One region of the Gordonia sp. DT219 genome, then DNA from elsewhere that is predicted to be linked to it. Evidence: predicted binding sites of a transcription regulator. Region 1 holds the regulator's gene; the other holds the start of a gene.
What was found. The regulator LexA, encoded in region 1, represses DNA repair genes until DNA is damaged. The targets are predictions, from matches to a motif close to CGAACANNTGTTCG.
Positions count from the first base shown of each region.

Region 1 (4,270 bases):
TGCGCAAGACGATGGCACCGGCACAGCGCTTCGCCGATCTCGCCCTGTCTCGCCTGACTCCCCGAGCCGAGCCGCTGACGCACGGCCTGGCGCGCGAGTTGTCGACCATCACCCGCCACACCGTCACGCCGGCCGATTTCGATCTCGACCGCCTGCCCGGGCACTTGCGCATGCATTTCGCCGTCACCGACGATTCGGGTGAGATCATCACCCGCACCACGACTTTCGCCGAGCTGACCACACCGAGGTCGGCGTCGGTGCCCCCGCCGTCCGAGCAGGTGTACACCACCTGGACCGCCGACGGCATCGGCACTCTGGAACTCGCCGAGACCGTCGACGTCGCCGGTCAGCGGGTCACCCGTCACCCGACGTTGCGAGTGGTCCGGGCGCAGGCACATCCGGCGGGCGTCGCGTCGGCCACCGCCCCGACCGCGGCCCTGGCCGACGCGCTGCGCCGCGATGCGGTGATCGTCTTGTTGGAGAACGCAATCGGGACACTCTCACCCAAGGCCGCCGGAGCCCTGGAGCCGGCCCGGCGGATTGCCCTGAGTCAGAGCCCCTACCGGGAGCCCGCCGGGCTCTTCACCGATTGCACCCGGCGTGCGGTTCGCGATCTGCTCGACGTCGAGGCGGCGAACACCGTGCGCACCCCTGCCGCGTTCTCGGCACTCGTCGACGACCTGCGACCGCGCGTCGTCGTGGCGGCCCCGGAGTACCTGTCGCTCGCCGTCGAGGCGCTCCGTGAGGTCGTGACCCTGCGGGGCGTGATCGACGAGCACTCCGGTCAACTCGCTGCCGATGATGTCGCCGAACAACTCGATGACCTGGTATTCGACGGCTTCGTGGTGGCGACGCCGCGCACGCATCTCGCCGATCTTCCCCGATATCTGCGGGGGGCGCGGGAACGGCTGGAGCAGCTCCCGGGGTCGGCCGTGCGTGATCGCGACGGGATGGCTGTACTCGACCGCGTGGTCGAGCGGTGGAATCAGCGCCTCGCCGAAGTGGGTGATGCGCGTCGCGATGCCGTCAACGAGCAGGCGCATTGGATGGTCGAGGAATTGCGCGTGAGTTTGTTCGCCCAGCGCCTCGGAACCCGATATCCGATCTCGGAGAAGAGGGCGCTACGAGCCCTGGACCGGCTCGGCTGAGACGACCCCGCCGGCGGATTCGGAGCGGCCATGGGTGAGGTTGCCCTGCAGGTCGTCGATCTCGCGCTGGAAGTCCTCGAGCGAATCGAAGGAACGATAAACCGACGCGAAGCGCAGATATGCCACTTCGTCGAGGTCGCGCAGCGGTTGCAGGATCGCCAGCCCGACCTCGTTGCTGGGAATCTCGGCAGCTCCGGAGGCCCGCACCGTCTCCTCGACCTGCTGGGCGAGCTGGGCGAGATCGTCTTCGTCGACCTGCCGGCCCTGACACGCGCGGCGCACCCCGCGCATCACCTTCTCGCGACTGAACGGCTCGGTCACGCCGTTGCGCTTGACCACCGCGAGCACGGCGGTCTCCACAGTCGAGAAACGGCGGCCGCAGGCACTGCATGAGCGGCGCCGGCGGATGGCCTGTCCTTCATCGGCGACACGGGAGTCGATGACCTTGGTGTCGTCATTCCTGCAGAACGGGCAGCGCATGCACCGAGGATACCGCCCGCCACCGCACCGACTTCTCGCGTCACCGGTAGGCCGGCGCGAGCAGCGACTGCCCTGCCTGCACGGCACTGCCGGACATGTCGTTGAGTTCGACGATCTTCTCGATCACCGACTGCCGGGGCATGTCGGGCGCCACCCGCGCCGCGATGGCGTTCAGCGATTCCCCGGCGCGCACATGGACCACCTGGGTGGCGATCGGCGCCGGCCGTGCCGACCCCCGCTGGGCCGATTCCTGATAGTCCGAACCGGCGACGGCGACCAGCCACACCAGTAGCGCCAGTGCCACGCCGGTCAGCACGGCCACCAGTGCGCCGGTCCGGCGAGACCTGTGGCCACCCGGATCACCCGTTCCGGCCAGGTGATGTGATCCGGCCGGTGACGTGCACCAGGTGCCGTCGGCGCCCGGTATCCGCCGGGAGACCGGGCGGATCGGCCGCCGGTCGGCGGGACGACTCACGGCCGAGGAACGCCGGGGGGCGCGGCGAGGATCGAGCGGCCGCTGTTCGCGGGGACGGGCGCGCGGAACCGGGTTGGTCGCGCCGGCGCGGGTCTGGCCGGTGAAGGTCTGGTCGGTGCGGGTCCGGCCGACGCGGGTCTGGTCGGTCGACAAAAGGGTGCTATGCATGGTCTCTTCCTGTCTCGATCACACATTCGATGAACGGATGTTCGAGTTGTACCACCCCGCTCCGACAATTTCTCCACAACACGTCGAACAGACGTTTGAGGATGTCCGAAACCTCGGCTATTCTGACCGGTGATCAGCTCGACCACAGGCCCGCGACAGGTGTGCACGTCACCTACCGGCCCACGGCCGGGGTGGCACGCACCCGATCGAAAGGACTCGAATCCCGATGAGTGAGAAGAAGGACCGTTCGTCGCGGCCGGCCGAGGCGGCCGATCCGGAGTCGGCCACCACAGAGTCGAGCACCGATGACGCCGCGACGGCGACGACACCGCAGGTTGATGACGCGGCGGCCGCCCCGCGGCGGCCCATCGTGCCGAGGGGTTTCGAGGCACCACTCACGCCACGTCAGCAGGGAGTGCTCGACGTCATCCGCAAATCGGTTCGCGAGCGGGGATATCCGCCGAGCATCCGCGAGATCGGTGATGCCGTCGGGCTCGCCTCGACCTCGTCGGTCGCGCATCAATTACGCACGCTGGAACGCAAGGGACTGCTCAAGCGCGACGCCAACCGGCCGCGCGCGGTCAACGTGCGCGACGCCGACCCGACGCCCACCGATGACAATCCGAACTCGGAGAACCTGCCCACCCCGACCTTTGTCCCGGTGCTCGGCCGCATCGCGGCGGGCGGCCCGATCCTGGCCGAGGAGGCCGTCGAAGACGTCTTCCCCCTGCCTCGCGAACTCGTCGGTGAAGGTTCCCTCTTCATGCTGCGGGTGGTCGGCGAGTCGATGGTCGACGCCGCGATCTGCGACGGCGACTGGGTGGTCGTGCGCCAGCAGAACGTGGCCGACAACGGTGACATCGTCGCCGCCATGATCGAAGGCGAGGCAACGGTCAAGACGTTCAAGCGCAAGGACGGCCACGTCTGGCTGATGCCGCACAACGAGTTGTTCGAGCCGATCCCCGGTGACGAGGCCGCCATCCTCGGCAAGGTCGTCACCGTCATGCGCCGGATCTGAGCGCAGGCGCTGATCAGCTGCGCGGTGTGTCAACCACGTTTCTCACACCGCGCAGTTAACAACGCAACGCCTCGCGGGCCGCGGCGCGAGCCGCACCCGGTGCAGCGGTGGCCACCGCCGCCGTGGCCGCGGCGCGGCATCGATCGAGGTCGACCTCGGCGAGTTTCGCGCCCACCGCGGCCGCGGCGGCGGGTGCACTCGACAACGACGTGACCCCGAGTCCGACGAGGACACAGGCGAGCAGCGGATCGGCCGCCGCCTCACCGCACACGCCCACCGGGGTGCCGGTGCGCGAACCCGCCTCGGCGACCATCGCGATGAGAGCGAGGACCGACGGCTGCCACGGATCGGTCAACTCGGCGAGCTCGGCCGACATCCGGTCGGCAGCCATCGTGTATTGCGTCAGGTCGTTGGTGCCGATCGAGACGAAGTCCACCTCGGCCACAATCGCCGGCGCAAGGATCGCTGCCGACGGGATCTCGATCATCACTCCGGCCACCAGACCCCGTCGGCGCACTTGCGCGGCGAATTCGGCCGCCTCGGGGGCCGAGGCGATCATCGGCGCCATCACCCATGGCGTGCTGCCGGTTTCCTCGGCGGCGCGCGCGATCGCATCGAGTTGTCCGGCCCGGATCTCGGGGTGTGTCGCCGCGATGCGGTTGCCGCGCACACCGAGTGCGGGATTCGCCTCGGTCCCGTGGTCGACGAATTTCAGCGGCTTGTCCGACCCCGCATCCAGGGTGCGGATCACCATCTTCTTGCCTCCGAAGGCCTCGATGACCTCCCGGTAGAGTGCCGCCTGTTCGTCGAGGGACGGTTCGTCCGGGCGATCGAGGAAGGCCAGTTCGGTACGGAACAACCCGACTCCTTCTACCGGGGACGCGGTGGCCGCACGGGCCGAGACGCCATCGGCGACATTCGCCAAGATCGCGACCTCGTGGCCGTCGGCGGTGTGACCAGGCCCGGTCCAGCCCGCAATCG
Region 1 is NZ_JBNCNR010000001.1:319,370-323,639, reverse strand. Features, by position in the region: gene hrpA (ATP-dependent RNA helicase HrpA) at 1-1,148, shown strand, start outside; gene nrdR (transcriptional regulator NrdR) at 1,122-1,628, opposite strand; gene ACPXB3_RS01600 (LysM peptidoglycan-binding domain-containing protein) at 1,669-2,271, opposite strand; gene lexA (transcriptional repressor LexA) at 2,639-3,289, shown strand; gene ACPXB3_RS01590 (phosphoenolpyruvate--protein phosphotransferase) at 3,345-4,270, opposite strand, start outside.

Region 2 (4,270 bases), on a different contig from region 1:
CAGTCCGGGCAGGCGATCGTCGATGCGGTCAATACCGGCAAGCTGCGGGTGCGCTATCACATGCTCACCTTCCTGAACTCGCGATCGGCGTCGGGCGACTACTCCGAGCGCGCCGCCGGGGCGCTGCAATGTGTCGGCGACGCGAAGGACCCCGCATTGTTCTTCCGCTTCCATTCCGCACTGTTCGCCGACCAGCCCAAGGAGAACGGCGACTCTGATCACTCCAACGCACAATTGGCCCAGATCGCCGCCGCCCAGGGGGCCACGCCACCCACCCAGCAGTGCATCACCACCGGCGCAAAACTGGCCGAGGCGAAGCAAGCCGCAGCGCAGTCGCGAACGCAGCTCGAAAAGGCGATGGATACCACCGCGGTCGGCACGCCGACTGTGCTCCTCAACGGCGAACCCGTCGACGGGATCACCAACGGACCGGCCTGGCTGGCGGCAATCCTCACCAAGCAAACCCAATGACGCCGGCGAGCGGGCCGGTTAGGGGCGCACGGCACTGACAAGGCGATTTGTTACCCGTTCACGCGATGGTGTAACTTCGCCAGTGCCCTTTGGAGGGCGCGAGAACTGAATACGGGGCTATGGCGCAGCTGGTAGCGCACCACACTGGCAGTGTGGGGGTCAGGGGTTCGAGTCCCCTTAGCTCCACTTCTCGAAGGGCAGGCAGATTTTTCTGGCCTGCCCTTCGTCGTGCCGAACACCTGAGTGTGGAAGCCCACCACAGCGCGCCGACAACAGCCCCATTTGATCTCGAGTGGTTTCTTCACAAAATAGACCAGGCATGTCACGCGGCTTTCGAGTCCGGATACGGGGATGGATCAGATGTCGTAACGTCTGCAGGCCCCGATGCTATTAGTTAGTTAGCGTCACAAGATACTCCGATGGCATCGACGTTAGGACGTGGCACATGAAGCACCTGACCGTGAAGAACTCGCCTGTGGCCGGCTCACCGCGGGCGAAGACGAGGCGACGAATGGCGGCGGCCACCCTGGCGGTCGCTCTCGCGGGATCGATCGCGACCGGGACCGCATCGACCGCGTCTGCGGCACCCCCGGCCCCCGCCGCCGTACACGACGTGAGTCAGCTCGACGACATCACGTACAGCGCGGCTTTCGGTCTCGGCGTGCAGATATACGAACGGACCGGCATGTATCCGCAGCCGGGTGGCGCAGTTGCGATGATGCTCCGGCGTGTCACATCCCCTCGCGACGGTGACCCCAGGCTGCCGAAGTACGCGTTGGTCGGCAGCCCGCTGCCCAGGGAGTTCGCGTCGTACAACGGGGCCGACGAACCCGACGTCCTGTATCAACTCGGCTATACGATCGATCCGCGCACGGGCAAGCAGGTGTCGCCACCACCGCCACGGTTGCGACTGGGCCTCGCCGTCGGGCGCGTCGGTCCCTTCGCGGGTGCCGCGGCAGTGTGGCCGAGTCTGCTGCCGGGATAGGCCGCCGGAGAATTCGGCGACGTCGCATCACCGTCCTGTCCTTGTCGTAGCTCCTACGATTGCGGGAGCCGACTCGACTCGAGGAGGACTCATGGGCAGCGGCACATCGTTGACGCCGTTGCTCGAAACCGGGCATCACGAGATCGCCGTCGGCGTCGAGCAATTCACCGCCGCCCCGGGGCAGTAGGTGGCGATGCTCGCCGCAGGCGCTCGCCATGCGCTCGCATGTCTGTCCGATGGATTCGTGATCGCGGTGGGCGACAACCACTCTGGTGAGTGCGACGTCGACGGGTGGGACGAGATCGTGGCGGTCGCCGCAGGCGATGTGCACACCGCCGCCAACACCGGACGCTCCCACAGCGCCGGCCTCCGCGGCGACGGCGCCGTCGTCGCGGCCGGGTGGAATGGTGCCGGACAATGTGAGGTGTCGACCTGGCGCGCGATCGTCGCCGTCGCCGCCGGGTCGAGACACACATTGGGCTTGCGAGCCGACGGCAGTGCCGTTGCGTTGGGCGACACCACTTTCGGACAGCGCGATGTCGGTGAATGGAATGTCGCGGCGGGCAGCGGCTGAGGGACAACGCGGGTCGGTGCCATCGGCCACCGTGCCGGTACGGCATTGGGAACCGGCAGCCCGGAGCGCTGCCGGGGTTTGTGACAACTGTTCACTGGTGTTGCGAAAGTGATTGCTGCCCTTGTTAATTAGTCGACAAACCCCTACGCATCGAACAAATTTTCTGCTACACTGAACCTATCGCAAGATCATCCAGGGGGGAATCCATGATCGACGACACCACCACTCTTTCGGCCGAACTGTACGGGCACCTTATCGGGCTTCTCGATGACCGTACTTACAGTCCAGACCTCACCTCACGTGAAGCCTTCGCCGCGATGCAGCAACTGAACACGTTGCGCAACATGCTCGATCACTACGCGGCGAAACTGACCGGCGAGTTCGACCGCCTCAAGATGACCGCACCCCAAGGCCGATCGGTTCGAGAACTGTTGATCACCATGGGATTCGCCCCGGCCGTCGCGGGCCGGCTCGTCCACGTCGGCACCGCCGACGACATCGACGGACTCCGTAAGCACAGCGCCTACGGGTCGGTGTCCCTCGACCACGCCCACGCCGTCGTCCGCGGACTCACCCACATCGCCTCCCGCGCCGGCGAACCCGTCACCACCGAGCAACGCCGCGACCACACCCGCGCACTCGTCTCCCAAGCACTGTCCGGGATGAGTCCCGCCGAAATCGGCAAGCACGCACACCAACTCGGCAACGAACTCGCCGACGACACCGGTGGCATACCTGCCGCCGAAGACAAGACCAGCAACGAACTCGGCTACCACAAGACCAGCGATGGGCGCCTCGACGTGCGCGCGAACCTCGATGCGGTCGCCGGGGAGAAACTGCACAGCCTCGTCGAAACACTGTCCGCGCCAAAGCCTCAGCCCGACGGCTCGCATGATCCGCGGCCGGTCGAACGGAAACGGGCTGACGCGCTCGAAACGATCCTCGAACTTGCCCAAAAGGGCCTTGCCGATGAGACCGTGTCGTGCAAGCCGACCGGTGGGGTGCTGTTGACGATCCCGGCCGAAACCCCGAAGCTTTCCGCACTCGAGTTCATGGGATCGGTCACGCCCGCCACCGCGAAAACTCTCGGCTGTGATGCGGGGATCACCGTGGTCATCGTCGACGGCGACGAGGTTCCGCTGAATGTCGGGCGCGAGAAGCGGCTGTTCACTCCATCACAACGAAAAGCGTTGCTGCTGCGCGACAAATGCTGCATCAAGTGTGGTGCGCCCGCATCGCGCACCCAGGCGCACCACCTCGTCAGCTGGGTTGACGGCGGGGCCACCGACCTCGACAACGGATGCCTCCTATGCACCAGCTGCCACCACGACGTACACGACGCCGGGTGGGATGTCGTGATGGGCTTCGACCGGCACCCATGGCTCATCCCGCCCGCCACGGTCGATCCCCGACGACGACCGTTACCGGCCTACAACCGGCGCACTCTACGTCTCGACGACGCTGCCTGACACCCGCCGCCTGACCACGCTCGCTACCTGACCATGCTTCCGCGGAAGTATCTACGTACCTTGACAACTCCATAGTGAAGGCCCTACCGGCGTTGAGCCCTCTTGACCTGGAGTGCACTCCAAGCCTTAGTTTGGTTTCATGTCCTCTTCCGACGACCTGTCCATCGCCGAGGTTTCCGCGCGCACCGGCCTGACCCGCGACACCCTGCGCTGGTATGAGTCCGAAGGTTTGATCCCCGCGGTCCCGCGCACCTCGGCCGGGGTACGCCGCTACGACGACGCGACCGTCCGCATGATCGAGTTGCTCGTCCGGCTGCGGCGCACCGGGATGTCGGTGGCCCACATGCGTGACTTCGTCACCATGGTCGGCCAGGGTGCGCGCACGCACGGTCGGCGGATGCGACTCCTGGAGGATCATCGCGAGGAGATCGAGTCGCGCATCCGTGAACTCATCGATGACCTCGGTGCCGTCGATGCCAAGATCACCCACTACCAACGGCTCATCGACGCCGGCCTGGACTGCGCCGAACAACCCATCACCGATCCCGACGAACTCGACCAACAACAGCGCACTGGCGACATCAACTGAACAGGAGCCACATTCATGGCAACCACCCTCCTCGGCGACGGACTCGAAACCTCGGCACTGGGATTCGGCGCGATGGCCGTCACCCACGTCTACGGCGGCACCGATGATGATGCCGCGCTGGCAGTATTGAGCGCCGCCGTCGACGCCGGTATCACCTTCATCGACACCGCCGACGTCTACGG
Region 2 is NZ_JBNCNR010000024.1:28,415-32,684, reverse strand. Features, by position in the region: gene ACPXB3_RS19145 (DsbA family protein) at 1-471, shown strand, start outside; tRNA gene ACPXB3_RS19140 (tRNA-Ala) at 585-657, shown strand; gene ACPXB3_RS19135 (hypothetical protein) at 917-1,456, shown strand; gene ACPXB3_RS19130 (hypothetical protein) at 1,650-2,030, shown strand; gene ACPXB3_RS19125 (DUF222 domain-containing protein) at 2,237-3,499, shown strand; gene ACPXB3_RS19120 (MerR family transcriptional regulator) at 3,639-4,088, shown strand; gene ACPXB3_RS19115 (aldo/keto reductase) at 4,104-4,270, shown strand, end outside.
Region 2: ACPXB3_RS19125 (DUF222 domain-containing protein) is a predicted target of LexA. The motif match lies at 2,182-2,195, and genes of this name have one in related genera.